Regions from separate parts of the Glutamicibacter sp. 0426 genome, predicted to be linked through region 2. Evidence: riboswitches for the same ligand, from Rfam matches in the RefSeq annotation. Region 2 holds a riboswitch; each other region holds the start of a gene.
The links. A riboswitch is a leader RNA that binds a small molecule or an ion and turns the genes downstream of it on or off. The one in region 2 is predicted to bind S-adenosylmethionine.

Region 1 (7,206 bases), 320 kb from region 2:
TCAAATCCACCATTTCCAAACCATGCCACAGGCTCAGGTACGCGGTGTTCAAGGCAGGGTCCCACGCTGCTGCGAGGTCCCAATCCAAGATGCCAATCAGCTTCTCGTCAATCCAGTGCATGTTGTGGCCAGCCAAATCACCATGCACCAGTCCCGCTGGAACCTGCGCCAGAATATCGAGCTGATCCCAAAGTGCGGTTGCAGGAGCTCGAAGTTCCTCGGGCAGCGCATCGAAGCATTGCTGCTGCCGGGCTTGGGTCCATTCGCCACGGAATGAAAACGGTTTGGCCAGATGAGCGCTGATCTGTTCCAGCGGCACCTCGGCCAATTCCTTCACCAGCTGGCCCAGCACCTTTGGATCCCCGTAATGAGGCTCATGCGCGCTTCCGGGGATGAAGGACATGGCAACTGAGCTGAGCCCGTCGACATGCAGGATCTCGGAGACCGCCACCGCGATCTGATAGTTGAGCTGGCTTTCCAGCAAAGACAGCAGCTCGACGGTTCGCGGCATCTGTTCGGTCGCCGCTGGCGTGCGCGCCATGCGAATCACCGCCTGCGGATTGCCAATGACCACCTTGTGGAATTGTCCGCCTTCATTCACGGCCGCATCTTCCCACGAAAGATCGGGGCAGAGCTGGCGGGCGATTTGCAGTTCTCCACTCGTGGCAGGACGACTCATTCGTACCCTTCTCGTTCAGCTCGCTGGTGGTCTCACCTTCAGGCTATCGTAGGTTTGCCACGTGGCTACTCAGTACGCGCACAGCCAGATCGGCCTATGATCGAGAACGTGAACGCTGAACAAATTGAGCCGACGGCAACCCGCAGAACCCTCAGGTTCGAGATCATTTTGGTTCTCGCCCTGTCCTTGGGGCAGAGCGCGGTCTACTCGCTGCTGAGCTTTGCGGATAAAGTCACCAGGGCACCGTTGCGTGATCAGACGACATCGCTGAACAACCCGCTGAGCACACGCGAGTTCTTTGATTTCACCTACCAGCTTCTGGACATTGTCTTCGCGCTGGTGCCCGTGGTGCTGGCACTCTATCTGATGAAGCGCACGACCGGCCGAACCATCCGTGACATCGGCTTCGACATGCGACGTCCGGGCAAGGACACGATGCTCGGGGCGGGGCTGTTCCTGGCCATGGGCGTGGGGACGCTGGGCGTCTATGCTGCCGGACGGGCACTGGGCGTCACCACAGCACTGTCAGCAGCCAATCTCGGTGATTATTGGTGGAGCGTCCCCGTGCTGCTGCTGTCGGCTGTACGCCATGCAGTGCTCGAAGAAGTGCTGATGCTCGGCTTCCTGTTCACCTATGCCAAGAAGCTGAAGCTGGGACTGTGGAGCACCATTATCGGTTCTGCAGTGCTCCGCGGCAGCTACCACCTCTACCAGGGCGTGGGGCCGATGATCGGTAATATGCTCATGGGCATCGTCTTCGGCTGGGTGTACCAGAAGTACGGCCGGGTGATGCCGCTGGTCATCGCCCACTTCCTGCTCGATGCTATCGGCTTCGTCGGCTACGGGCTGATTGGGCCTGCCATCGGAATCGGCCAGTAGTGCCCGAAGGCCTGCGCCAGCGACGGAAACGCCATTAACGAAAAAGGTAGGTGGGGACGCCATTGTCCCCGCCTACCTGCGTTCGTTTCCGAGTTTCCTACAGCACCACGGTGCCGGACTCGGTTTCAAAGGTTACCGACATGATGCCCGGAGTGCCATTCGGCGCTTCATATTGCATGGTGACGGCGCCCAAATTGACGTTCTGCGGCTGGCCCAGCCAATCCAGCACCCGATCGCGTGAGCCGGCGATGGAGATCTGGCTGATCTCGCCGACAGGCTCCAGCGCCTTGGACGGATGCAACGGCTCGGAGCCTTCATCCCAGGAAATCAGGTACGGGACCTGCGGATCAGCGATCAGGCCCTTGATGCCGATTTGCTGCCAGGTAAGTTCGCGGCCATCCGGGAACTTGCGGTTCCCCGGCACGGACTTGCGGCCCAAGCGGTCTTCGGCACTGGATAGATCCTCCACCGAGACGCACCATCCCATCCATCCGCCGCCGAGCTCCGAGCGGGCGCGCACGGCCTGGCCGAAGGGAGCCTTGTCGCTGGCCGGGTGGTTCAGGACTTCAACCACTTCCAGGTACTGGCCATGCTTGAGCGGGAAGATGACATTGCGTGTTCCGAATCGTGGATGCACGCCGCCCTTGACGAATTCCAGTCCCAGGGACTCGGAGATTCTTTCAGCGGTTGGCAGCAGCCCGTCCGGGCCGCAAGCATAACTTACGTGATCTAGCCTCATCATGTGCCCATCATGGCAACATGTGATGCGAGTCTCTACTTAGGCTCCCCTAAGTGGGCTGATGTTATCGAATACTCTGCGGAAAATCTGCGGAATTCGCGAAATATGACCGATTGAGTCCAATCCTGGTCCACTGCGTTGCAAAGATCTTCGGTTTTCGGGCAAACTGATAGCAGGTCATGAGTTCCAGTAACAAGCCCCGGCTTACTGGGCGGCAACCCTCCAACCGCGGTGGGGTGCCCCGGGTGAAGACCTGGCCCTTGAATGCACAAGGCATCAAGGACAAGCGCGGGTTACCCCCTGGAAGTCGTTTCGATACGGTGCTTCCTGTCGGTGTCTTTTCAGCGGCGTACCCCCATAGTCATGAAACGCTATTTGGAGGAAACCATGAGCAACAACTGGTCATTTGAAACCCGTCAGATCCATTCCGGCCAGACCCCGGATCCGACGACCGGAGCGCGAGCTCTCCCGATTTTCCAAACTACTTCCTTTGTCTTCCCGAGCGCCGAGAGTGCCGCTGCCCGTTTCGCGTTGCAGGAACTGGAACCGATCTACACCCGTATCGGCAACCCGACCACCGACGCCGTGGAAACCCGCATCGCTGATCTGGAAGGCGGCGTTGGCGCGCTGTTGCTGTCCTCGGGACAGGCCGCCACCACCTTCGCCATCCTGAACCTGGCCGAAGCCGGCGACCATCTGGTAGCCAGCCCGAGCCTGTACGGCGGAACCCAGAACCTGCTCAAGCACACACTCAAGCGCTTGGGCATCGAAGTCAGCTTCGTCTCCGACCCGGACAACCTGGACGAATGGCGTGCCGCGGTGCGCCCGAACACCAAGGCCTTCTTCGGCGAAAGCATCTCCAATCCTCGGCAGGACGTGCTGGATATCGAGGGCATCTCGGAGATCGCCCACGAAGCCGGCGTGCCGCTGCTGGTGGACAACACCCTGGCCACGCCATACCTGATCCGCCCCATCGAGTGGGGCGCCGATATCGTGATCCATTCGGCCACCAAGTTCCTTGGCGGCCACGGCAATGCCATCGCCGGGGTCATCGTGGACTCGGGCAACTTCGACTTCGCCAAGGACGCCGAACGCTTCCCGGGATTCAACACCCCGGACGAGTCCTACAACGGCCTGGTCTTCGCCCGCGACCTGGGCATCAACGGCATCCTCGGCGCGAATCTGGCCTACATCCTCAAGGCACGCGTGCAGCTGCTGCGCGATCTGGGTTCATCAGTGGCGCCGTTCAATGCGTTCTTGATCGCCCAAGGCCTGGAAACCCTGTCGCTGCGCATTGAGCGCCACGGCCAGAACGCAGTGGAAGTTGCCAACTGGCTCGAAGCCCGCGAGGAAGTGCAGAAGGTCGCCTACGCCGGCCTGCAGTCCTCTCCGTGGCATGAGCGCGCGCAGAAGTACAGCGATCACGGCGCTGGCTCGATCATCGCCTTCGAGCTGGAGGGCGGCGCGGAAGCCGGACAGGCTTTCGTGGACGCACTGGTCTTGCACTCCAACGTCGCGAACATCGGCGACGTGCGCTCGCTGGTCATCCATCCGGCCTCCACCACCCACGCCCAGCTCTCCGAAGCGGAGCAGATTGCCGCCGGTGTGAGCCCGGGACTGGTGCGGCTGAGCGTCGGGCTGGAAAACATCAAGGACATCCTGGCCGATCTTGAGCTGGGCTTCGAAGCTGTTGCGGCCCTTGAAAACAAGGAATTGCAGGAAACCCTCTAGGCATGCCATCCATTGTGACTACTGAAGATACTCTGCGCGCCGAAGAGCTCGCTGGCGGACAAGACGGCATTTTGCGCCGTAGTTCCGTGGGGGAGTACCACTTTGAATTCGGTGGATACCTTCCCGACGTGGTGCTGGCCTACGAGACGTGGGGGAAGCTAGCAGCTGATGGCTCCAACGCGGTGCTGGTGATGCATGCACTCACCGGTGACGCCCACGTCGCGCAAGGCGATTCGCACAGCGCCGGCTGGTGGGAAGGCTTCGTTGGCCCCGGCGCCACGGTTGACACCAATGAGTACTTTGTCGTGTCCATCAACATGGTGGGTGGTTGCAATGGATCCACCGGCCCCTCGTCCTTGGACGAGCAGGGCCTGCCTTACGGCTCCAGATTCCCTTTCGTCACCATCAAGGACTCGGTGCGCCTCGAGGCGCGGCTGGCCAAGCAGCTGGGAATCGAATCCTGGCATGCGGTCATCGGCGGTTCGATGGGCGGTGCCCGCGCGCTGGAATACGCTGTCGAGTTCCCCGGGCAGGTCAAGAACCTGGTCGTGATGGCCTCTAGCGCCCAGGCGACTGCCGAGCAAATTGCCTTTGCGCAGGTGCAAACCCAATCCATCCGCTTGGATCCGCACTTCTGCAATGGCGATTACTACGGCAACGATGCCCGTCCTGACGCCGGTCTCGGCCTGGCTCGCCGCCTGGCCCACATCACCTACCGTTCCGAGGCCGAGCTGGAAACCCGTTTCTCGCGCAATCCGCAGGATGGCGAGAAGCCGACGGGCCAGCTGGACGGGCCGCGCGGGCGATACCAGGTGGAAAGCTACCTCGACCATCAGGCCAGCAAGCTGGTGAATCGATTCGACGCGAACAGCTATCTGGTGCTGACCGAGGCGCTGATGAGCCACGATGTTGCTCGTGGCCATAAATCCCTGGAGGCCGCCCTGGCGCGCCTGGAGAAGGTCAACGTGGTGGTTGCCGCGGTTACCACCGACCGCTTGTACTTCCCCGAGCAGTCGGTGAAGCTGGCCTCGTCGCTGGCCAAGCCGAAGCCGGTGCACTACATCGATTCGCCGATTGGCCATGATGGATTCTTGACCGATGCGACGCAGCTGGATGGGGTGCTTCGGACCTTGGTCTTCGGAGACTAGAATCTGGGCGAAATTTGGCAAGCCTTTAAAGACTGAAGCGGTTCCGCCAGTAATCGGCGGAACCGCTTCAGTCTTTCTTGCTACTTGGCGCTGTCGCCGGCACCGAGCGAGTCGTTGGGCTTGGCATCTGCGAACGGCGTAGCGGAAGGCCGTTTCGGGGTGATGCCGTCACCGGAGGACTGGTGACGCAGGCGGCGCAGCACCCAGGGCGCCAGATGCTCGCGGGCCCACTGCAGATCCTCCTTGCGTGCTTCGCGCCAGCTGCGCTCATCCACGACCGGAACGATGTCGGTATCCAGCTGATGCGGGACGTTCAGCGAGTCCAGTGCCATGGCGGCAATGCGCTGGTGGCCGATGGGGGAGAAGTGCAGGCGGTCAGGCGCCCACATCTGGGACTGGTGCAATTCCTGCAATGCCCACATGTCGGCAACGATGGCATCATGCCGGGCAGCGACGGTGCGCACGTTCTCGTTGTAGATCGCCACCTTGCCGCGGATGCTTCCAAGGACCGGGGTATCGCGGATATCGGGCCCGGTGAAGAGCAGGAGCGTGGCACCGGTGGCGGTGAGCTTGGCTACCGCGTCGTCGAGGATGTCGGCAATCTTGTCTGGATCGCCGCCCGGGCGCAGCACGTCGTTGCCGCCCGCGCACAGCGAGATCAGATCCGGCTTCAGATCGATGCAGGGATCGAGCTGTTCGGCAACGATCTGGCCGATGAGCCGGCCGCGGATGGCCAGGTTGGCATAGGAGAAGTCCGGGACGGTGCGGCTGAGCTCTTGGGCCAAGCGGTCGGCCCAGCCTAGGTGCCGTCCTGCGCTCGATGGATCGGGGTCGCCGATGCCTTCGGTGAACGAGTCCCCGATGGCTACATAGCGGCGCCATGGGTGGAGCGGGGAGTCGGCGGTATTTGACGGTTCAGAAGCAATATTGTTGGGCACGAATCCATTGTTACCAAAGGGTAACTTCTAGTCAATCATTCCAGAGGATGAATCGGTGGGCACCACTCTACCCGCCCAGGGCATCCCTGCGTGCTTGCAGGTACTCGTCGCGGGTAATGACTCCACGCGAGTGCAGCGAGTCGAGTTCGGACAGCTTGTCTTCAATGGATTTCTGCGGCGCCAGCAAAGCTGAATTCGCTGCTCTGGCCATCAGGTCGGTTTCCATGGTCAACGGATCGAAGCCGGCGCTCTTGGCTTTGCGGAAGTTGCGCACAATGACGAAGATGATGAATCCGGCAAAGGCGATGAAAAGCACGGAGAACAAGGGAAGGCCGAATGAAAACATCGTGTCGACGGTATCGAAGAGCGACGACGAGGTGCCGGGATCCAAATCGACGTAGCCGAGTTCAGCAAGATCCTCGGGTGCCAGTCCTGAAATTTCCTCGCTGTATTCGATTTCGCCCATGGTGCCATTGTCCTTTGCCGGTTGGAGCTTCTACCGGTGGGATCCCCAAGTCAGGTGGCCGTGAAGCAGTGAATCCAGTTGAACACGAAAAGCGCTTGAATGCCTAAGATAATTTTGGAGTTTTATTATCTTGTTACATGCCATGCGGATTTATGGAGGTGGAGAAACTGGTTTTCCATGCCGTTGGCAACCGCTCCACCGGCCCGCCCGTCGGCCACACGCAGGACTTTCACCTGCATCCTGGCGCTGCAGATCGCGATACCCGGGGAAACGATGGCAGCGCTTTGCGGAACCGCCGAATCGGCGCGGCGCTGTTCGATAGTCTTGGGGAACTATGACATACCAAGACCAGGCTCCGGTAGCCATCATCTCCCGCAACGACGAATCCCGCCTAGGAACTCCGCTGCTGGTGTTCCTGCACGGCTACGGCTCCAACGAGCAAGACCTCATGGGGCTCTCGCAGCACCTGCCCGAAGAATTCACCTACCTCTCCGTGCGCGCACCGCTGCCGGCAGGCCCGGGATACAGCTGGTTCCCGCTGACCCAGGAAATCGACTACTCCATCGAGTCGGTGGCCCGCAGCGTCGAAGCACTGTGGGCACTGCTGGAACCGCTGTCCCAGCAGC
Region 2 (7,206 bases):
GGAATTTGCTTCTGCGGCCAGGTTCTTTCCATAGAAGAAAGGAACGTTGCCCAGAAAAGCCAGTAAATGGCGGGCGTCAATGGTTGGTGGAACAGATTCAGTCATCCTCTCATCGTTTCACGTTCCGGGCCGTCGCGAAAGTTGAAGGGCCCTTCTGTGAATAATCACTATCCATGACGTAGCGTTGACGCATGTCCCACGTGTGGCCCTACCTTCCAGCCCGAGCAGTGAACATCACCTCGCTCGTCGAATTCGACCGTCTCGCCGCTGAAGCGCTGGTTTCCCACCATGCCCACGGAAAAGGCTGGCGCGTGCACCGCGTGGATCTGCGCGAGCGGGATACCGTGCTGAAATCGCTGGATCTTTCCGAAGCGCTGTTCATCGATTGCCAGTTTTCCGCCCAAGGCCAGCAGATCGTGCAGGCGACGGGCGGGCTGTGCATGAACTCGGGGGCGCAGCTGCCGTTCGAGACCGGCGCCCGCGGCTTGTACACGGCAGAAGAGCTGTATTCGGGGATCTGGACGCAGACCTACCAGCAGGTGCCCGATGCCAAAATATACGCGTACTCCCAGCAGCATGCGGCGGCGAATGCCGACAGCGATCACAGTGCGCTGGCCCGGACCCTGCACGATCACCACATTGGCCAGGCGCTGGTCTCTCAGGTGTATGAGGGAACGTTCAAGGACACTCCGATCATCGGGGTGATGGGCGGGCATGCGATGAACCGGGGCACCACGCAGTACGCGCAGGCCTTGGAGCTCGGGCGCATGATTACCCGTGCTGGCTACGCGGTGGCCACCGGGGGAGGACCGGGAGCCATGGAAGCGGCCAATGCCGGTGCGTGGCTGGCCGACTACGGGGCAGATGATATTGCGACGGCCTTGCAGATGCTCGCCGAAGCGCCTGATGCGATCCATCAGCGCACCGGCTGGGCGAGAACCGCCCTGATGGTGAAGGAGCGTTTCCCCAGCCAGCGGCAGTCGCTGGGCGTGCCGACCTGGTTCTACGGCCATGAGCCGCCGAATCTGTTTGCCACCCAGATCGCCAAGTTCTTCACCAATTCCATTCGCGAGGCGATCCTGCTGGAGCAGTCCAACGGCGGGCTGGTCGTGCTGCCCGGGGCTGCCGGCACGGTCCAGGAAATCTTCCAGGATGCCTGCGAGAACTACTACGCCACCGGTGCCCGCGTGGTGCCAATGGTGCTGGTCGGCCGCGACTACTGGAGAAATGACCTTCCGGCGTGGCCGCTGCTCCAGGCCCTGGCCAAGGAACGCGTGATGGAGCAGAAGATCGCCCTGGTGGACACCGCCGAGGAAGCACTGGCGTTCATCCAGTCCATGGAAACCCTGCGGCGGCGCACCCGGCCGGCAAAGGACAACTAGTCCGGGGCATCGAAAATGCCGGGACAGCCGAAGCTGTCCCGGCATTTTCGATGCCAAGCGGAGTATTAGCTGACGCTGACGTCGAAGATCAGGCCCAGGCAGTAGGTGACGGCCGCCGCGCCCCAGCCGATGGCCAGCTGGCGCAAGCCGCGCTTGAACGGGGAGGCTCCGGAGAGCAGGCCCACGATGCCGCCGGTGATCATCAGGGCGATGCCCACCAGCACCACCGACACGATGATCGCGGCCAGGCCGGAGAGGCCGAAGATGTAGGGCAAGATCGGCACCACCGCGCCGGAAGCGAAGAGCAGGAATGAGGTGGTGGCCGCCCCGGTGGCCGAGCCCAGCTCCTGGTGCTCCTTCTCGAGCTCCTCGCCGCGGCCTTCCGGGTTCAGCGAGAAATCAGGGTTGCAGTCGCAGGTGAACAGGCCCATGCGTTCGGCGGCCCGGTGCTCGGCGTCCTCGTCGCTCATGCCGCGGGCCTTGTAGATCAGCACCAGCTCGTTGGCGTCCAGATCCAGGTTCGGGGCTGCGGCCAGCGTGACCTGGGTAGGCCGCGAGGCGGTCAGCAGCTCGCGCTGGGAACGCACCGAAACGTATTCGCCGGCCGCCATGGACAGCGCTCCGGCCAGCAAGCCGGCAATGCCGGAGAACAGCACGAAGGCCGAAGAAACGCCGGTGGCGCCGATGCCCATGATCAATGCCAGGTTGGATACCAGCCCGTCGTTGGCGCCGAAGACCGCGGCGCGGAAGTTGCCCGACAGCCGTGCGCGTCCTGCCGTGGCTAGGGCCCGGACGACTTCCTCGTGGACCTGCTCGTCGGCAGCCATCTGCGCGGTGGCGTCCTTGTCATGGCGGTAGGGGGAGCTGCTTTCGGAGCGCTGGGCCATGGCCAGCACGAACACCGACCCGAAGTGCAGGGCGAGGAAGCGCAGCATGGTGCGGCGCAGCGAGGGGCGGACTTCCTTGGCATGCTCGCCGAGCATCGTGCGCCAGTGGGATTCGTGGCGCGCTTCGGCTTCGGCCAGGCCCAGCAGGATTTGCCGTTCCTGCCCGGACTTCTTTTCCGCCAGGGCGCGGTAGATGGCGCCCTCCGCGACTTCATCGGCGAGATACTTGCGCCATCGCTGGATCTGCGCTTTGGTTGGTTCGGCGACTGGGTGCTGTGGCATCTCGAAAAGGCTCTCCTGGAACGTGGGGTTTCCCATGGAAACCCGTGGATCGGCTCAGCTTTCCACTTTAGCCAGCGCCCCTGAACTTGGGAATTTGGCAAGGCTAAATGCATGGCGCCTGCCGGCCGGATTCCCGGCCGCCGGCACCACCAGCAGCAATTCTGAGGTGTCCGGGTCGAAGGCCGGACGGCGGGAGCAGCGCGCGATGAGGCGTTCGAGCTGGAGCGGGTCCGCAACGTAGCGGGTGCACCAGCGGCCCTCGGCGGTGAACTGCACCTGGCCGGTCTGGCGGTCGATGATGGGAAGAATCGGGATAGCCATGGATATCAACTCTCTGGCGAGCTCTTGCCCGTGCACCAGTTGATGCGCGGACCGCTTCTTCATCCGAACCACCCATGAACTTGGGGTTGGTGCGCGGCCAGTCGGAGCTTGGCGCCGCGTCTCGTGAAGCAACAATTCCGAGCGTACCGCCGCATGCGGCGCCAGATGAAGCCGTACTGCGTAATATGACTTCCGGTCAGTTCTCCGGGGCCAGGGAATCGGCCAGCTGTTGCAGCTTCTGGCGGTGTTCAGCCCACTGCGCCGTGGTGTAGCCGGGCAGCAAATCCAGCGTCGCGGTCCAGCCGGCACGGCCGTCGAGCTGCTCGCGGATGATATCCAGCTGCCCTGCATGCCGGGAGGTCTCGGCCAAGGCATGGATGAGCAGATGATCCAAGGTGGTATGCCCGGCCGGCCCCCACCACGGGACGTGCACTGCAGAATCCAGGGCCAAGGCGGCGATGCCTTCGTCCGCGAAGGCGATGGCCTTGCGGTACAGGCCGATCAGCTGCTGCCCGTCCATGTCCGCGGGCGGAAGGAAATCAGCGTCGGGATCATGAGGCGAGATGAACTCGCGGACATAGGCGTCGTTGGCCTCGCGCTGCAGGCAGGTGCCGAAATACTCGTATTCGTTGATCACCAGATGGTGCAGCACGCCCAGGATATGGGTGCCGGTAGGGGTGAGCGGGGTGCGGGCCAGCTGCTCGGCCAGGCCCTCGGCCTTGAAGATCGCATTCTCGCGTGCCTCGCCCAGATACCCGCAGAGCCTGTCCTTGGTGCTGTCCATGGACAGAGTCTAGTGGCCGTGGTGAGCCCGTGCTAGGGCATCGCGTGTTTACCATTGGTAAACTTGCCTGCAGACCGTGAAAACCCAGCGCTTGCGGCTGCAGCTGCCGCCCACGACGTCGATGGAGCCAAACGATGAAAACCCTGCCCGTTGAACCAACCGGTGCTGCTATCAACATCGGTGCGCGGCTGCGCGGGGTGCGGCAGACCCAGCGCATGACCATTGACCAGGTCGCCGAGCTCTCCGGGTTGACCAAGGGCTTCCTCTCGCGTGTGGAGCGCGACCTGACCAGCCCATCGGTGGCGACGCTGCTGCGCTTGTGCGAGGTGCTGGGCATCGAGGTCGGCACGCTTTTCGAGGTTCCGGAAACGAAGCTGGTGCGCCTGGACCAGGCACCGCGGGTTTCACTGGGTGGCGATGGGATCACCGAGCAGCTGGTGACGCCACGCAGCGAAAAGCGGCTGCAGATGATCCGCGCCGAGATTGCGCCGAGGGGCACTGGCGAAGCGGAACTGTATTCGATGGATTGCGAGCTGGAAGTGCTGCACGTGATCGCCGGAGAATTCATCCTGATCCTGCCCGACCAGCGGCTGGAGCTTCAAGCGGGCGACACCGTAACCTTCCCGGGGCGCGAGCCGCATAGCTGGGAGAACCCTTCCGATGAGCCCGCCGTGGTGACCTGGACGCTGATCCTCTCCTGAGTCCGGCCCCTGCGCCCGCTGCCGCGGCACGCTCGGCGCGATGCGGCTGCGCGTTCGCTGCCGCGGCACGCTCGGCGCGATGCGGCTGCGCGTTCGCTGGCGGGGTGGGCAACCGCGTATTCTAGGAACGATGCGTTGTTCCGGGCGCTCGGAACAATTGGCGATGGGAGAGGCGTGAAGACAGGCGAACCAACCGCGACGCAGGACCAGCTGCGCAGCATCAGCTGGTGGGCTTCGGTGCTTTTCGGCGTTCTTGTCGGCACCACCTTGACCTGGATCCGCACCCAGCGCAATTTCTTCTTCCTCGGCGCCGTGATTCTCGCTGTTGTCATCGTGACCATCGGCGTGCGGACAATTCGCCGGCGTGCCCGTTTCCCGCAGATGGCGCAGGCGCGCACCTCCTGGACCTATGCGCTGTGGACCGCCATCCTGCTCATCCTGGCCGGCCCGATCCAGCTGGTGTACGTGGCCGATGACCTTTCCGAGTTGACCATCAAGTCATTGGTGATGTCCGCGGGCTTCGCATTGGGCATCCATGAGGTCGATCGGGCGCTGGTGAATGCCAGCAAGAAGGGCTCTGAGGCAGCCTGAGCTCCCGGTTTGGATGAAATGGCCTGAAATGTAGTCAAAACATCCAATACGTTGTGGCGTGTTTGCGCATAGTGTGATCCTGATCATCTTTCCAGGAGGGAATGCCATGGCAGGAAACACCACAAAGAACCACTCCGCAGAACCAAGACTCAAGAAGGTCCTGGGCCGCTGGGACGCCTTGGCCATAGGTGTTGGCGCGATGATCGGCTTTGGCTGGGTCGTGCTTACCGGCGACTGGATCACCACCGCCGGTCCGATAGGAGCCGCGCTGGCCATGCTGGTCGGCGGCGCGATCATGGCGGTCGTGGGCCTGACCTACGCCGAATTGGTTGCCGCCATGCCGAAAGCTGGAGGCGAGCACAACTATCTGCTGCGCGCCATGGGCGCCCGCTGGTCCTTTGCCGGTTCGTGGGCGATCGTCGGTGGCTATATCACGATCGTGGCTTTCGAAGCAGTGGCCCTGCCCAAATCCGTGCTCTACCTCTTCCCGGATCTTTCGCACATCAAATTATGGGAAATCGCCGGTTCCGAGGTCTACCTGACCTGGGCTCTGGTCGGTGTAGCCGGGGCGGTGGCGATCACCTGGATCAACATCCGCGGCATCAAGACCGCCGGTGTGGTGCAGACCTTCGTGGTGATCTTCCTCTTTGTCATCGGCGCCATGCTGCTTGCCGGTGCATTCAGCGGCGGCCAGAGCACGAACATGGAACCGTTCTTCGAGAACGGGGTTGCCGGCTTCTTCGGCGTGATGATCGTGGTGCCGTTCATGTTCGTCGGCTTCGACGTGATCCCGCAATCCGCCGAGGAATGCGACATCGCCCCGCGGAAAATCGGCAAGTACGTGGTGGTTTCGGTGCTCATCGCCACCGCCTGGTACTTGGGGATCATCCTGGCCACCTCCTCGGGAATGGGCGCTTCCGCACTCGCCGGATCCGAGCTGGCCACGGCTGACGCGATGGGGGCGCTGTTCAATTCCGGGATCATGGCCAAGGTGCTGATCGCCGGCGGCATCGCCGGGATCCTCACGTCGTGGAATTCCCTGCTGATGGGTGCGTCGCGGCTGATGTACGCGATGGCCAGCTCGGGAATGCTGCCGCGCTGGTTCGCCTACCTGCATCCGAAGCACCGCACCCCGAGCCACGCGCTGCTCTTCATTGGCGGGCTGTCGGTGCTGGCTCCATTCTTCGGCTCCGCCATGCTCGGCTGGCTGGTGGATTCCGGCTCGCCATCGATCGTGATTGCCTACCTGCTCGTGGGCGTGGCCTTCCTGATCCTGCGCCAGCGCGAACCGCAGATGCCGCGCCCGCTGCGCGTGGGCGGCGCGGGCAACGGCGGCAAGGTAATCGGCGTGCTGTCGGTGGTGTTCTGCGCCGGGCTGATCTCGCTGTACCTTCCGGGAATGCCGGCGGCCATCGCCTGGCAGCCGTGGCTGCTCTTCGCTGCATGGTGGGTGCTGGGCACGGGCTTCCTGCTACGGGTTCCCCGCGGGGTCGCCCCGGGCGAATTCGCCGAAGACGAGCTGCTGCAGAAGCTGAGCATCCGCCAGCAGGCCAAGCTCGGTGCCACCGGGCCGGATGCAGTGGCGGGGCGCCGCGCCGTTGCGCCGAACCCAAACTCAACGCGGCTCAAGGGCTGAGGTCCGCTGCACCCGAAGCGCGCCGCGGGATCTGGTACTGCCAGATCCCGCGGCATGCTTATTTCTGCGTCCGGCGAAGTGCCAGCCATAGCGAGGCGGCGGCATCCGGGTCATCAAGGTCGATGCCAAGCACATCCTGCGCCACGCTGATGCGGTGGCGCAGGGAATTGCGGTGGATGCCCAGTTCGCGGGAGGCTTCCTCCCAATGCCCGCGATGGCGCAGATAGGAGGTGACCGCCGAAAGCAGATCGGCGCGCGGGTATTCGGCGAGAGCTGTGACCCAGGTTTCCGCGCTGGCATCGAAGCCCGGGGAGCTGGGGACCATGGTCCCCACCGGGACAGCATCCAGCGCGTGGCGCAGGGCAGGGAGATTGGCGGGGATCTCGGCCAGGTTCAGCGGGTGGGAGAGCACCGCCCGGACCTCGGGTGCCGGGGAATCGAATGGTTCGCGCGCCATCAGTTCCGTGGTGCTGCCGGCCGGCGGTGCCAGCGGCGCGTCTGTGCCGGGATGTTCCGCTGGTTCGGGGAGGACCAGATAATTTTCGGAGCCATCCTGGTAGTGGAGCTGGCATTCTTCGACCGCGGCGGAGATATCGGGCAACGCCGCTGGACGCTGGAGCGA
Region 3 (7,206 bases), on a different contig from region 2:
TCGGTGAAGATCGCGGTGCCGGTGCCGGTCAGCGGCTGGCCGAATCCGTCCCAGTCGTCCAGGATTTCGACGCCTTTGGCGTGGCGTTCGACTACCGCGTACTGCCGCCCCTCAACGCCTTCGGTGGTGGCCATGACGACAACCCAGTCCGCGAAGATCGATCCGGTGGTGTAGTACTTCTCGCCGCGCAGCACCCACCCGGCGTCCGTCTTGACGAGTTTGGTGTTGGTGCTGCCCAGGGCGTTGCCGCCGCGCTCGGTGGCGGCATTGCCGAAGATCTCCCCCGCGAGCACCCGCGGGAACCAGCGGTCCTGGAACTCCTGCGGCTGCAGGGCAATGGTTTCCACGAACGAGAAGTGGCTGCGCAGCAAGTGGGCTACGTTGGAGTCGGCTGCCGCCAGCTCGATAAGCAGGCGGAACAGGTGCTCATGGCTAATCGGCGAACCGCCGTGGCTGGCTGGCACACGCAAGGTGGTGAATCCTGCGTCCTTGAGCCACTGCACCTGCTCGAAAGGCAAGATGCGCTGCTGCTCACGTTCGGTAGCGCCCTGCGCGATACGGGCAAATACCTGGCTGAAGTGTGCCAAAAGTTCTTGGTAAGCGGCTTCGGTGTGCTGCTGAGCGGAAGGACGGAATGTTGCCAAGGCTTCAGTGCTCATGGATGCTCCTTGTAGATTTTGGAATTGGTGTGAAATGGCTAGGCGGTACGCGTATCGGCCAATTCGCGAAGTACCTTGCCGGGATTCGCCGCAAGCAGGCTTCTGGTGTACTCATGCTGGGGATTGGAATAGATTTCATCGACGGTTCCCGACTCGACAATTTGCCCATGGCACATCACGCCAACGCGGTGGCTGATCCGTTCCACCACATGCAGATCATGGGAAATGAACAGGTAGGTCAGTTGTTCTTCGCGCTGCAACTGGTCGAGCAACTCAAGTATTTGTTCCTGGGTGAGTACATCAAGTGCGCTCAATGCTTCATCGAGGACGAGAATTTTGGCACCGCTTGCCAGAGCCCGGGCAATGGCGACGCGTTGGCGTTGTCCCCCGGAAAGCTCTCCTGGGCGTCTTCCGACCAGCTGTTCTGGCAGGTTCACCTGATCCATCAACTGCGCTACTCGCTGGGCACGCCAAGCGGAATCACCCAGACGGTAGTTGACCATTGGTTCAGCGATGATCGAGCCGATCGACTGTCGCGGGTCCAGGGCAGAGTCGGGGTTCTGATAGACCAGTTGCGCGTCCCTCCACAGGTCATAGCGCTGCTTGCCGCTGATGTTGGCAACTTCTCTGCCGTTGACCAGCACCGATCCTTCGGTGGCTGGATGCATTCCCATGATGATTTTTGCTGTTGTGGATTTTCCGGAACCGGACTCGCCTACCAGCGAGAACGTGGTGCCTCGCTGCACTTCGAAACTGACGTCGGAAAGAACCTGGTGCTCGTTGCGGCCTTTGCCGAAGACCTTGCCGAGTCCCTCCACTGTGATCGCGATGTCGTCTGAGGTTGAAGGTTGCTGCCGGTCCTGATGCGCATAGGCCTGGTCGAGCAGTGCCTTGGTGTACGGTTCAGTGCTCTGTGCAACCAGCGCCGGAACGCTGCGATCTTCGAGGAGCCTCCCCGAATTCATGACCAGTACCCGGTCTGCGATGTCAGTCGCAACAGCCAGATCGTGAGTTACGAAGAGTACAGTGGTTCCCTTCTTCCGAGCCAGCGAAACGAAAACTTCCAAAACTGTGCGCTGGACGGTGACGTCCAAGGCGCTGGTGGGTTCATCCGCAATGAGCAGTTGAGGATTCAACGCGAAGGCGATGGCAATCAATACACGTTGCTTCAGCCCGCCAGAAAGCTCGTGCGGAAATTGATCCAGCCGGCTTTCCGCCCGGTCGATGCCAACGCTCTGCATCAGTTCGATTGCCTTAGAGCGCCACTGGGCCTTTGGAACTGAGCGTGACGGATGCAAACGGAATACTTCGATGATCTGGGAGCCAATGGTCTTCACGGGATCCAGCGAGGCGCCCGGATCCTGCGGGACTAAGCCGATTCCGGCACCACGAATGGCACGCCAGTCGGACAAAGAAAGATTGGTGACTTCAGTACCGCCGAAACGCACGCTTCCCTGGACCTCCGTCCCCTGTGGCAATAGGCCAATCAGGGTCTTGGTCAGCGTTGATTTGCCCGAGCCGGATTCACCGACAATGGCAACGATTTGTCCCGCTGGAATTTCCAAGTTGATGCTGTCAGCAGCTACGGTGCCTTGGGCATACTGGACTGTTAAGTCCTCTATGCGGATCACCGCAGAAGAAGCGTTGCTGGTTGCGTTCATGGTCTTGTCCGTTCATCGAAGTGTAGAGCTAGAAGCGGAATGCCTTGTTGATGGCACGTCCCAGTACGGCTGTCAGCATGACCGCCGACACGATGACCAATCCCGGCAATGTCGTCAGCCACCAAGCCACCGAAAGGTACTGGCGGCCTTCGGAAATCAGCAGTCCCCATTCAGGGGTTGGCGGTGGCGACCCGAAGCCGAGGAACCCTAAACCGGAGATCGCAAGAATTGCAGCACCCAGATCCACAGCTAGCAAGGACAGCACCGGACCGACGATATGCGGGATGATGTGCCGACGCAGCACCGTGAAGTACTTCCCGCCACTCATTAACGCTGCCTGCACGAAATCTCGAGAGCGGACCCTCAGCACCTCTGTGCGCACGAGGCGTGCGAATGCCGCGATAGAGGCGATGCCTACACCCAGGCCCAAGGACAGCGGTCCAGGTTCAGTCGCGGTGACCAGAATCAGCGCAATGAGGAAGGCCGGAACTGCCAGGACAATATCGACAAATCGCATTGCCACGGTATCTGCGAAACGTCCAGCAGTGCCCGCCAGCAGACCGAGGATCGAGCCGACAACGCTTCCAACCAAGCACGCCAGGCCCGCGGTCAGCAGGGTCTGGCGCGTTCCGTAGACAACTCGGCTGTAGATGTCACGCCCCAGATGGTCGGTTCCGAACAGGTGTTCCGCGGATGGCGCTAGCAGCTTGTCAGCCGGCACACCAGTAATCGGGTCGTGGCCCGTAAAGAGCGATGGAAGAAAAGCCCACGCCACAAATACGGCCAGCGGAATGAGAACCCACCAAGCGGCAAACCAGCGTGCTGCTGGATTTCCTATTTTGCTTGCAGTCTTGGTTGAAGCTAGCGGCTGGTCAGCAGTGTCCACCGATCCAACGTGTTCGGTTATGAGACTCATTAGTCCTACTTTCCTTACGCAACGAGCGAGCGGGTTGCGCCGCTTGTTGACGTGACGATGCGTGGATCGAGCTGCGGGTGGATGAGATCAACGAGCAAGTTGACTGCGGTGAAAACGACTGCGGTCAGCAGCACCAATCCCTGGACCAGTGGAATGTCCTGCGCCGTCACTGACTGCAAGATCAGCTGGCCTAATCCCGCGCGGGAAAACACGGTCTCGGTGATGACGGAACCAGCGAGCAAGGCACCAATGGTGATACCGGCAATGGATAGCGCGGCCGGGGCCGCGTTCTTCAAGGTGTGCCTGTAGAAGATCCATGCTTCGCTTGCGCCTTTGGCGCGCAAAACTTCAATAAACGGTTGCCTATTCACTTCCTGCACGCTCTTGATCAGGACCTGGGCAATCGGAGCGCTCAGGTGCACGGCCAGCACGAAGATTGGCACCGCCAACGACATGAACGATCCATCCGGGAACAGCGACATCACGCCGAGCTGCACGGCCAACAGCTGCAAGAGCAGCAGACCCAACCAGAAAACAGGTATCGAAACCATCAAAGGTGGCAGGTTCAGCAGCGCCTTGCGCAACTTCCCGCCTCTGGCCAGGCTCGCAGCCGACGCGATAATCAGGGCGAATACCACTGAAAGAACGAATGCACTGCCAGCCAGAATCAAGGTTGATCCAGCGACTTCCCCGATGCGCGTTGCCACTTCCGAACCATTGGATAACGAATATCCAAGATCCCCGCGAAGCAGCCCGAGCAACTGCGAGAAGTACTGCACGAAGAGCGGCTGGTCGTATCCGTAGTATGCCTTCATCTGGGCAATGGTGGCCGGATCCGCCGCCGAGTCAGTGCTCAGGAAGATCGTGACCGGGTCATTCGGCAAGGATTGCACGGCAATGAAAACCGCTGTGTAGGCAAGCCAGATGACCAGAAGCGCCTGTCCCAGTCGTTTTACGATGTAAGTGCCCATGGATTTGGTTCCTAGCCTTCGCTCTTCCAAGCACCTTGGAAGATGGGCGCGGTACCGGAAGTGAACTCGACGTTCGCCGAGCTATTGGCGCCATAGACCTGGACTTCGTCCCAAAGAACCAGCGTCAGGGCCTTGTCCAGCACCAGGGCACGCTGTTCTTCTTCGACCAGTTTCAGGTGTTCCTCATCGGTGGTCGCCGACTGCTCTTTGGTGAAAAGCTTGTTCAGTTCAGGATCAGCGCGAAGGGTCTGGTTGTTGTTCGCAGGTGCATAGACCGGGCCCAGTCCGCCGTACGCAAACTGGCGAGTTCCGAAGAACTCCACCTTGTCGTCGACAAGTGCGTTGGTCAGGAAAGTATTGTCCGCCGCGCGGTTGATCAGCTGGACGCCGATCTCGCGCCATTGCTGCTCAATCAGTTCGAACGCTGGCTTGATGACTACGGAGTTATTGGAGGTGGAAACCGTGACTTCCAACTTTTTCCCGTCCTTCTCCCGAATGCCATCTGCGCCCGGCTTCCATCCGGCCTCGTCCAATAACTGCTTGGCCTTTTCCGGGTTATAAGCCAATTCTGCTGACAGGTCTACAAACCCTGGTGCCTTGTGGTTGAGGATCGATCCCGAAATGACATAGCTATCCGAGAGAACGGTGTCTTTGATGGCCTGGCGGTCGATTGCAACCTGCAGTGCCTGGCGGACTTTGACGTCTTCCAGCTTTCCCGAGCCAATGCGCACGGCCGCGTGGTTGGTGGTCAGGTCCACCCCTTCGGCGGCATAAACCTTGCCGCCGCTGGAGGCCAGCACCTGTTCGTCTACCGGCTGCAATCCTCGGACGAGATCCACCTGCCCGGACTGGGCGGCGCCGGCACGGCTAGCGACCTCTGGAAGGTACTTGATAACCAGGGTATCCAGGTAGGCATCGCCCTGGTTCGGGGCAGTTTCTGGCGCCCAGGCGTAGTCATCCCGGCTGCTGAAAACGACTTCTTCATCAGGCTTTTCCGATTCGAAGACGAATGGGCCGGAACCAACTATCTTGGAGATCGAAGACTGCGCGGCATTGTCCAGTTCAAGGGTCTTCGGGGACACCAAACCAGCAGTTACGGAGGAAGTCGACCTGAGGAAATTGGCATCTGGTCGCTTGAGCGTTACCTTGACCTTGTTGCCCCCTACGACTTCTGCCGACTTATAGGCGGCAAAATCAACGTTTGGCGCAATCTGGGCAGACTTGATTCCCTTTCCAAGGGCGTCCAGGTTCAGCTTCACAGCCTCAGCATCCAGCTTGGAGCCGTCTGAGAAAGTGACACCGTCGCGAATGGTGAAAGTGAACTCCGTCTGGTCCTCATTGGCTTCGAACTCGCTGGCGATCCAGCCAACCAGTTTGCCGGCTTCCACGTCATAGTAGGTCAGGCGATCAAGCACTGAGTTCAGAACATTCGCCTTCTCATAGAAGCGTGCTGCCTGAGTCTGCCAATTGTTGATAGGGGTGACTTCAGCGAAGGTGAAGGTGCCACCTTCAACCGGCGTCCCTGGATCGGCTACCGCCTGCGCTGCGCCCGTCTTATTGGCGTTGCCGCCGCACGCGGTGAGCGATAAGCCCAGAACGGCAAGAATCGCAGTGGTCTTCAGTCCAAAATGTGCTGTACGCATGATTTCAAATGTCCTCTCGGTTGGTGACCCGAGGATTACGCCTAGATTCCCTGTACGTTCTGCCATGATTCGTGGGACTACTCTTGGCGAGTTTCTCCCGGCAGACTGTCGTGAAAATTAGCAATCTCCATCGGTCCCGGCCTTAGCACCGCTCCCGTTCACGGGTGGTTGCTGCGACTTCAACGAGCCAGGTCTCTCGGTCGCTCTGGATGGGGTGTCCGGCTGTACCGACCGAACAATTCAAGTCTGCAACCCGTGAATTCAGCAGACAAGCGTTACGTAAGACAGGGGTCATGAAGTCACACAACGCATTCTGAAATGCCCGATGTTCGTCATATTGGGCGTAATGCTCTGTCACAAGTCCAAGGATTAAGCACCTTGACAGGAAATCCTTGACGCTGCTGGCCTCGGCGGAGACAATGCGTCATCAGGAGCGCGAAGCGGCCCGGCTCCTGTCGGTGCCGGGCCGCTTCGCGCACGCCGATCCGTACGGCGCAATGGGGGTTGCCGTCAGGAACCGGAGACCGGGGTGAGCACTCCCTGGACCAGCGGATCCTCGGTCGTGGCCAGGTACTCCTGCAGCCGCGGATCGGAAAATGCTTCCACCAGCTTCTGCGCATCGGCGCTCTTGGCATACTCCGCGCCCATGATCAGGCGGGAGGCAAAGGTCTTGGGCGGCTCGGGGAACAAGATCCCCTGGTCGCGGTCGACCTTGCCCGCATCGAACTGGGAGACGTAGCCGATCGCCACGCCGACGTCGTCGAGCATGCGCGGCATCGCCAGCAGGTCGGCTTCCTTCAATTCGAAGCCCCGGGGGTTATCGATGACATCGGAGATCTTCGCGGTGCGCGGTTCGATGTCAGGGTCCAGGCCGAGAAGGCCCTCGCGTTGCAGCAGCCACAGCGCCTGGCCCTGGTTGGCCACATCGTTGGGCAGCAGCAGCGAGGCGCCGCGCGGGATGTCCTCGACCGAGTCGTAATGGTTCGAGTAGAGCCCGAAACCCCACTGGAAGAGCTCCACCGTGGGTTCCAGCTCGACTCCGGCAGCCTCGGCGGACTGCTCCATGTACCACTGGTGCTCGAAAATGGTGGCATCGAATTGGCCGCTGGCCACCGCCTGGTTGGCCTGGATCGGATCCTGCAGCCCGACCTTCTCGATTTCGATGCCGTAGTCAGGCGCGATCTGGCGCGCCACGAAATCCAGGATCTTCTCCTCCCCGGCCATGGCCGGTTCGAAGTGGACCGTGAACTTCGTCTGGCTTCCGGCGGCCGAGGCGGCGGCAGGGGCGGAGCGCTGCTGGCCCAGCAGCACGCCGAGGATGAGGGCGGCCACGGCCGCGAGGGCGGCGATGGTCCA
Region 4 (6,971 bases), on a different contig from region 2:
GCGAGAAGTACTACTGCACCGGCACCATCTTTGCCGACTGGACCACTGTTGCGGTGGCCCACCCTGAGCTTGCCGGACGCCAGATCGCGGTGGTGTCCACCCAGCGCAGCGGCGTCAAGATCCTCGATGACTGGGACGGATTCGGCCAGGGCCTGACCGGAACCGGCACCACCGAATTCCATCAGGTCCCGGTGGACTGCTTCATGCCGCAGCAGCGCAACGACTCCGAAGCGGCGATCTTCCAGCTGGTGCTCATGTCCGTGCAGGCAGGCATCGCCCGCGCCGCGCTGAACGACCTGCGCAGCGCCGTGCAGGCACGCACCCGCATCTTCACCACCGGAACCGGGGTGCCGGTGTACCAGGAACCCCAGGTCCTGCAGCTGGTGGGCGAGGTGTCCGCGGAGTCCTTCGCCGCTGACTCGGTGGTGATCGGCGCGGTGCTCGAAGTCGAGGCGGCCCTGGGCGATCCGGGACTGAACGACGAGGAACGCTATGCGGTCTGCGAGCTGGCCGCCAACCGTGCCCAAACCGTGGTGCAGCCGCTGGCCATCGGGGTGACCAGCAAGCTCTTCGACGGGCTGGGTGCCTCGTCCACCAGAAGCGGCTGCAACCTTGACCGGCACTGGCGCAATGCGCGCACCATCGCCACGCACAACCCGGCGATCTACAAGGCGCGCATCGTCGGGGACTACGAGATCAACGGAGTCCAGCCGCAGCGGCTGTCCGTCACCGGCGAAGATTCGACCCAGCGGGCCTGAGCGCCCGCGACGCAAACCAGATACTTTCCATGAACATCGACCTAATGGGGGCAAAGACATGAGCGAGAACAAGCGCGAGATCCTATTCAACGCATTCGACATGAACTGCGTGGTGCACCAGTCGCCGGGCCTGTGGCGCCACCCGCAGGACAAAGCCGCCGACTACAAGACCATCGGCTACTGGACCCACCTGGCCAAGGTGCTGGAAGAGGGCAAGTTCGACGGGTTGTTCCTGGCCGATGTGCTGGGCACCTACGACGTGTTCAACGACAGCAACGAGTCCCCGCTGCGCACCGGCGCCCAGGCCCCGGTCAACGACCCGTTCATGCTGGTCTCCGCGATGGCAGCGGTCACCGAGAACCTGGGCTTCGGTGTCACCGCCGGCACCGCCTACGAGCACCCGTACCCGTTCGCCCGCCGCCTGGCCACCCTGGACCACCTGACCAACGGCCGCGTGGGCTGGAACGTGGTCACCGGCTACCTGCCCTCCGCCGCGCGCAACATGGGCCAGGACGACCAGATGGAGCACGACGAGCGCTACAACCACGCGGACGAGTACCTTGAGGTCGTCTACAAGCTGCTCGAAGGCTCCTGGGAGGAGGACGCGGTGCAGGCCGACAAGGCCAGCGGCATCTACACCGACCCTGCCAAGGTGCACCCGATCGAGCACGAGGGCAAGTACTTCAAGGTGCCCGGCATCGCCATCACCGAACCGAGCACCCAGCGTACCCCGGTGATCTACCAGGCCGGCGCCTCCTCGCGCGGCATGAAGTTCGCCGCGGAAAACGCGGAAGCGGTCTTCGTGACCAGCCCTACCCGCGAAATGCTCAAGGCCACCGTTACCAAGATCCGCGACGCGGCGCAGGCCGCTGGCCGCGACCGCCACGACATCAAGATCTTCGCGATGCAGACCATCATCACCGGCGAGGACTCGGCCGCCGCGCAGGCGAAGTTCGAGGACTACAAGTCCTACGCCGACATCGAGGGCGCCCAGGTGCTGATCTCCGGATGGATGGGCGTTGACCTGTCCACGTACGGCCCGGACGACGTCATCGGAGCCAACGTGAAGTCCAACGCCATCCAGTCCACGGTCGAAACCTTCCAGAAGGCCAGCGGCGACGAGGGCAAGCCGTGGACCATCCGCCAGCTGGCCGAATGGGTGGGCGTGGGCGGCTTCGGCCCGATCACCGTCGGATCCGGCGCCGAGGTCGCCGAGAAGCTCATCGACTGGGTGGACTACACCGACGTGGACGGCTTCAACCTGGCCTACGCAATCACCCCGGGCACCTTCGAGGACGTCGTGAAGTACGTGGTTCCCGAGCTGCAAGCGCGCGGCGCATACAAGACCGAGTACGCCAAGGGCTCGCTGCGCAACAAGCTGTTCGGCGAGGGGGACCGCGTGAAGGGCACCCACCGCGCAGCCCAGTACAAGGTCGCCAACCGGCTGGCCGCCCAGGCCTGAGCGGCTGGCCAGCTCGCGCAATAGGCGGCGGCCTGCGGCAACTTCGCAAGAATGTTGCCGCAGGCCGCCGTTTTTCTGCACGCCTACTCGGTTGGCTCCAGCACCATGGCCGAACCGCCGCCGCGCCTGGTGGGCTCGGCCGCCGCGGTGAGCGTGCCATCGGCTGCGATTTCCACCGCTTCAACGGCACCGATTTCAGCCTGCGGGGTGAAGGAATCGCCAGCAGGCGTGAGCTTGTGGCCAAAGGCCTCAAGCGCAGGGCCATAGGATTCGATGAACTCGGGTTCGGCGGTGACCGCGGCCGTATTGCGCTGAGATGCCCGCGGCGCGGCGATGGCTTCGCTGATGCTCATGCCCAAGTCGATGCGGTTCACCAGGGTCTGCAGCACCGTGGTGATGATGGTTGAACCGCCCGGGGAACCGATGGCCAGCACCGGTTCGCCCTCCTGCAGGACAATGGTGGGCGCCATCGAGGAGCGCGGGCGCTTGCCAGGCTCGATACGGTTCGGATCCTGCGGATCGTAGACCGTGGAGAAATCGGTCAGCTCATTGTTCAGCAGGAATCCGCGGCCGGGAACCACCATGCCCGAGCCGCCGGTCTGCTCGATGGTCAACGTGTAGGAAACGACGTTGCCCCAGCGATCCACCACCGACAGGTGGGTGGTGGAGATGTTTTCCGTGTCCCGCTCTTCAACCGGCTCGCTGGTGGCAGCAGGGCACTGGCCATCATGGTTCTCGATATCGCCCGGAGCGACCGGCTTGGCCGCGGCCTGGTCCGGATTGATGGCGCACGCCCGATCCGCACCGAACAGCTTATCGGTCAGGGTCTGGGTCGGAACATCGGCGAAAGCCGGGTCGCCGACGAACTTGCCGCGATCAGCGTAGGCAAGAGCAGTTGCCTCGAAATAATGGTGCAACGCATCGGCTTCGTCCATGGCCGCCACGTCGAACTGGCCCAGGATGTTCAGCGATTCGCCGATGGTGGTTCCTCCGCTGGAAGATGGAGCCATGCCGAAGACATCGTAGCCCCGGTAATCCACTTGCGTGGGTTCCTGCTCAACCACTTTGTAGCCGGCCAGATCGGCGGTGGACAACTGCCCCGCGGGAACCGGGAGGGTGGTGTCTTCGCTCTTTGGCGGTGCCTGCACCGTGTGGGCGATCTCGGCGGCCAAGTCGCCTGCATAGAACCCGTCGAGGCCTTGCTTGGCCAGCATCCGGTAGGTGTCCGCCAGATCCGGATTCTTGAAGATGGTCCCGACTTGGGGAGCATCCCCGCCGGGCAAGAACAATTCGCTCGTGGCAGGGAACGCGGCGAACCGTTCCTTGTTGTCCAAGGTCTGCTCGCGGAACGTCTCATCAATGGCAAAGCCGCGGGAAGCGATTTTGGTTGCCGGCCGCAGGACCTGCTTCAGGTTCTGCGAACCCCAATTGTCCAGGGCGCGTTGCCATGTGGCCAAGGTTCCGGGCACGCCGACTGCCACGCCGCTGGTAACCAGTTCCGGGGTGAAGTTGTACGGTTCGCCGGTTTCAGGATCGATGAATGCATCTTTGGCAATGCCTGCCGGGGCGGTTTCGCGACCATCGATCGTGCTGACCTTTCCCGATTGCGCATCGTAGTAGAGGAAGTATCCGCCACCGCCAATGCCGGCGCTGTAGGGTTCGGTGACGCCGAGTGCCGCCGCGGTGGCCACGGCCGCATCCACGGCGTTGCCTCCCTTGCGCAGGACTTCGATGCCGGCGGCGGTGGCCTCCGGGTCCACCGAAGACACCGCGCCTCCGGTTCCAATGGCAGTCGGGACTTTTTCGGTGTGGCGTGGATCCGCGCTCGCCGGGACAGCCGAGAAAGCTCCCAGGCCCAAGGCGATGGCTGCAGCGCAGGCAACTGGCCTCAAACGTGCTCGTGGCATACTTTGATCTCCTCTTCAGGTGGGGATGAAGTATGCGCAAATTTACGGGAGCGGAACCTCCCAGCGAGCTTGTGACACGCAGCACAATCTATCTGGGCGTTAAATTGCACCCTTGTCGCGCGAATATTCGCGGTTGAGAAGCTTAAATGCTGCAGGGCAGGCACCGCGGCAGCGACTGCCGCGAGTGCCTGCCCGCTGGACCCTCGATGATCGGTGCTACTTGTCCAGGTTGTCCTTGATGACCTTGCCCAAGGACGCTGGAGCGCGGCCGATCAGCTTGGCCAGGTCACCGGTGCTAACCTCCAGTGCTCCTTCGCGAATGCGCACGTCGGTATCGACGAGGATGTGCGCGAAGGGTCCTGGGACTCCGGCATCAGCGTAGATCTTTTCCAGCTGCTCGGGATCCACTTCCTGGTAGGCGACGTCCTGGCCAGCGGCGGCGCCGACAGCGCCAGCAAGCTGGTTGAGGGTGAATGGCTTGTCGCTGCCCAACTCGTAGATCTTGCCGTTCTGCTCTTCATCGGACAGCAGCACCGCGGCGGCTGCCTCCGCGAAATCGGCCCGGGCGGCAGCGCTGATCTTGCCCTCGCCCGCGGCACCGAGGATTACGCCGCTATTGAGGTAGCCCATGAGCTGGTCGGTGTAGTTCTCGATGTACCAGCCGTTGCGCAGCAGCACGTACCCGATGCCGGATCCGGCCAGCAATCGCTCGGTGGCGATGTGCTCCTCGGCGAGCTCCATGCCGCCGGTCATCGCGTTGGCAATGGACGTGTAGGCGATCAGCGAGACGTCCACCTGCTTGGCGGCGTTGATGATGTTCTCATGCTGGGCAACGCGCTGGCCCACTTCGCTGGAGGAGATCAGCAGCAGCTTGTCGACGCCTTCAAGCGCAGAAACCAGATCTGGCTGGACGTTGTAATCGGCAACGCGGGTTTCCAAGCCCTTGCCTGCCAGCGGGGCCAGCTTTTCCTCCGAACGGCCGATGGCAATCAGCTGCGCGGGATCGGCCCCGCGCTCCAGCAGCGCATCGATGACGAGTCCTCCGAGTTGTCCGGTGGCTCCGGTAATTGCGATCTTCATGGCAGTCCTTTCAAAAGCAGTCGGTGATTCCAACCGTAGGCCGGCATCGAGTATTCCCGATGCCGGGCCGGGCCGCGGCATCAGCGGCCGGCGGTTGCCGGGGAAGGCTCCGGCCGAGCGCAAATCCGCCGGAGCACTTCCGACTTGGAAGGTCATATGAACGGCAATGAGACGAATCATGACGCCGAAGATGATGCCGACGGCCCGCAGTGCCGGATCGGAAATGACGTGATGTCGCAGTGTTGCGCAACTCTTGGCTTGGTCCGGCCAGGAAACGCATGCTGGGAACACCTGGCCTCCAAGGCCGGGCAACCCATCCAGAGCGACCGAGAGACCTGGCTCGTTGACGTCGCAGCAACCACCCGAACCACGGGACGGTGCTACCGCCAGGACCGATGGAGCAGTGGCTGCCACCGGGCCACGCCTGGCTACGAGCCGGCACAGCCTCGGCCCTGGGCAGTCCTTCCCGGTGCAACATCCAAGGAGCACGCAGCATGATCGAGATCAAGGACCTGCACAAGCACTATGACACCGCTCAGGGGCGCATCGAGGTGCTCAAGGGGATCGACCTGTCGGTGCCGGAAGGCTCGATCACCGCAGTAGTCGGCCCTTCCGGGGCAGGCAAATCGACCCTGTCCCATTGCATCTCGCTGCTGGAGAAGCCCAGCAGCGGGCAGATCCTCGTTGACGGCAAGGATCTCGGCGCGCTCTCTGGCAGGGCCTTGCGCGCTGAACGCCGCGCCATCGGCACGATCTTCCAGAACTCGGCCCTGCTGAGCCGGCTGAGCGTCGCCGAGAACGTGGCCCTTCCGCTGCGGAACCTCGGGGTGGTCCACCACGAAATGCAGCAGCGGGTGGCCCAGCTGCTGGACCGGGTCGGGCTGCTGGAGAAGGCGAACGCCTATCCCGGGCAGCTCTCCGGCGGCCAGCGGCAGCGCGTCGGCATCGCCCGGGCCCTGGCCCTGCGGCCACGGCTGCTGCTCTCCGACGAAGCCACCTCGGGCCTGGATCCCGAATCCACGCACCAGGTGCTGGGGCTGCTGGATTCGCTGCGCAGCGATCTGGGCTTGTCCATCATCCTGATCACCCATGAGATGGATGTGGTGCGGCATGTGGCCGACGAGGTCGCCCAGCTGGCCGGCGGGCGCATTGCCGAGCACGGAGCCCTGCATGAGCTGGTGGCCTCCCCAGGCTCGGCGACCGGGGAGAAGCTGCTGCCGCTGCGGGCCGAGGACCTGCCGGCAGGCTTCGACTATGCCGTGACGGTGGCCTACCGCAAAGACCGGGTCGATCCCGGCTGGATCTCCCGGCTGGGCATCGAGCACGGGATCGCGGTGGCCCTGCTTGGCGGTGCCGTCGAGGCGCACCACGAGGGGACCTTGGGCCGCGTGCGCTTGGGCGTGCGGGGCACGAGCCCTCAGGACCTGGTCCGGTTGCTGGACGGGTGGGGCCTGCAGGCCGACCCGGGCAGCCTGGTCCGCAACAATCGCGAACTGGTGGAGGCCAACGCATGAGAATCCCCTTTGAAAGCGCAGCGGTGGGCACCGACACTCCGTGGCAGCAATTGCCCGAGTTGATGCTGCCGGCCTACGGCCAGACCTGGGCCATGGTCGGAATCGTCATGGCCCTGGTCATCAGCCTCGGAGGACTGATGGGCATCGCGCTGTACAACACCGATCGACAGGGGCTCTTCCCGCGGGCGCGCCTGCATGCGGTGCTCAGCTGGATCGCCAACATGGGACGCTCCCTGCCGTTCCTGGTGCT

Region 1: another riboswitch for S-adenosylmethionine. It lies ahead of BKX98_RS07220 (bifunctional o-acetylhomoserine/o-acetylserine sulfhydrylase); the one in region 2 lies ahead of BKX98_RS05780 (hypothetical protein).
Region 3: another riboswitch for S-adenosylmethionine. It lies ahead of BKX98_RS11485 (ABC transporter substrate-binding protein); the one in region 2 lies ahead of BKX98_RS05780 (hypothetical protein).
Region 4: another riboswitch for S-adenosylmethionine. It lies ahead of BKX98_RS11470 (methionine ABC transporter ATP-binding protein); the one in region 2 lies ahead of BKX98_RS05780 (hypothetical protein).

What each region holds. Positions count from the first base shown of each region.
Region 1 covers NZ_MPBI01000002.1:374,331-381,536, forward strand. The annotation lists gene BKX98_RS07205 (phosphotransferase family protein) at 1-679, opposite strand, end outside; gene BKX98_RS07210 (CPBP family intramembrane glutamic endopeptidase) at 776-1,558, shown strand; gene BKX98_RS07215 (VOC family protein) at 1,656-2,300, opposite strand; SAM riboswitch class IV at 2,473-2,592, shown strand; gene BKX98_RS07220 (bifunctional o-acetylhomoserine/o-acetylserine sulfhydrylase) at 2,685-4,028, shown strand; gene BKX98_RS07225 (homoserine O-acetyltransferase) at 4,031-5,176, shown strand; gene BKX98_RS07230 (SGNH/GDSL hydrolase family protein) at 5,257-6,114, opposite strand; gene BKX98_RS07235 (SHOCT domain-containing protein) at 6,182-6,580, opposite strand; gene BKX98_RS07245 (alpha/beta hydrolase) at 6,915-7,206, shown strand, end outside.
Region 2 covers NZ_MPBI01000002.1:49,618-56,823, forward strand. The annotation lists gene BKX98_RS05765 (DEAD/DEAH box helicase) at 1-105, opposite strand, end outside; gene BKX98_RS05770 (LOG family protein) at 192-1,382, shown strand; gene BKX98_RS05775 (VIT1/CCC1 transporter family protein) at 1,448-2,551, opposite strand; gene BKX98_RS05780 (hypothetical protein) at 2,606-2,872, opposite strand; SAM riboswitch class IV at 2,888-3,001, opposite strand; gene BKX98_RS05785 (DinB family protein) at 3,069-3,656, opposite strand; gene BKX98_RS05790 (cupin domain-containing protein) at 3,791-4,357, shown strand; gene BKX98_RS05795 (hypothetical protein) at 4,532-4,948, shown strand; gene BKX98_RS05800 (APC family permease) at 5,055-6,584, shown strand; gene BKX98_RS05805 (PucR family transcriptional regulator) at 6,643-7,206, opposite strand, start outside.
Region 3 covers NZ_MPBI01000004.1:88,965-96,170, reverse strand. The annotation lists gene BKX98_RS11505 (acyl-CoA dehydrogenase family protein) at 1-659, opposite strand, end outside; gene BKX98_RS11500 (ABC transporter ATP-binding protein) at 698-2,320, opposite strand; gene BKX98_RS11495 (ABC transporter permease) at 2,349-3,236, opposite strand; gene BKX98_RS11490 (ABC transporter permease) at 3,251-4,207, opposite strand; gene BKX98_RS11485 (ABC transporter substrate-binding protein) at 4,219-5,850, opposite strand; SAM riboswitch class I at 5,975-6,066, opposite strand; gene BKX98_RS11480 (MetQ/NlpA family ABC transporter substrate-binding protein) at 6,361-7,206, opposite strand, start outside.
Region 4 covers NZ_MPBI01000004.1:81,453-88,423, forward strand. The annotation lists gene BKX98_RS11450 (acyl-CoA dehydrogenase family protein) at 1-758, shown strand, start outside; gene BKX98_RS11455 (LLM class flavin-dependent oxidoreductase) at 817-2,220, shown strand; gene ggt (gamma-glutamyltransferase) at 2,304-4,127, opposite strand; gene BKX98_RS11465 (SDR family oxidoreductase) at 4,344-5,207, opposite strand; SAM riboswitch class I at 5,518-5,609, shown strand; gene BKX98_RS11470 (methionine ABC transporter ATP-binding protein) at 5,702-6,721, shown strand; gene BKX98_RS11475 (methionine ABC transporter permease) at 6,718-6,971, shown strand, end outside.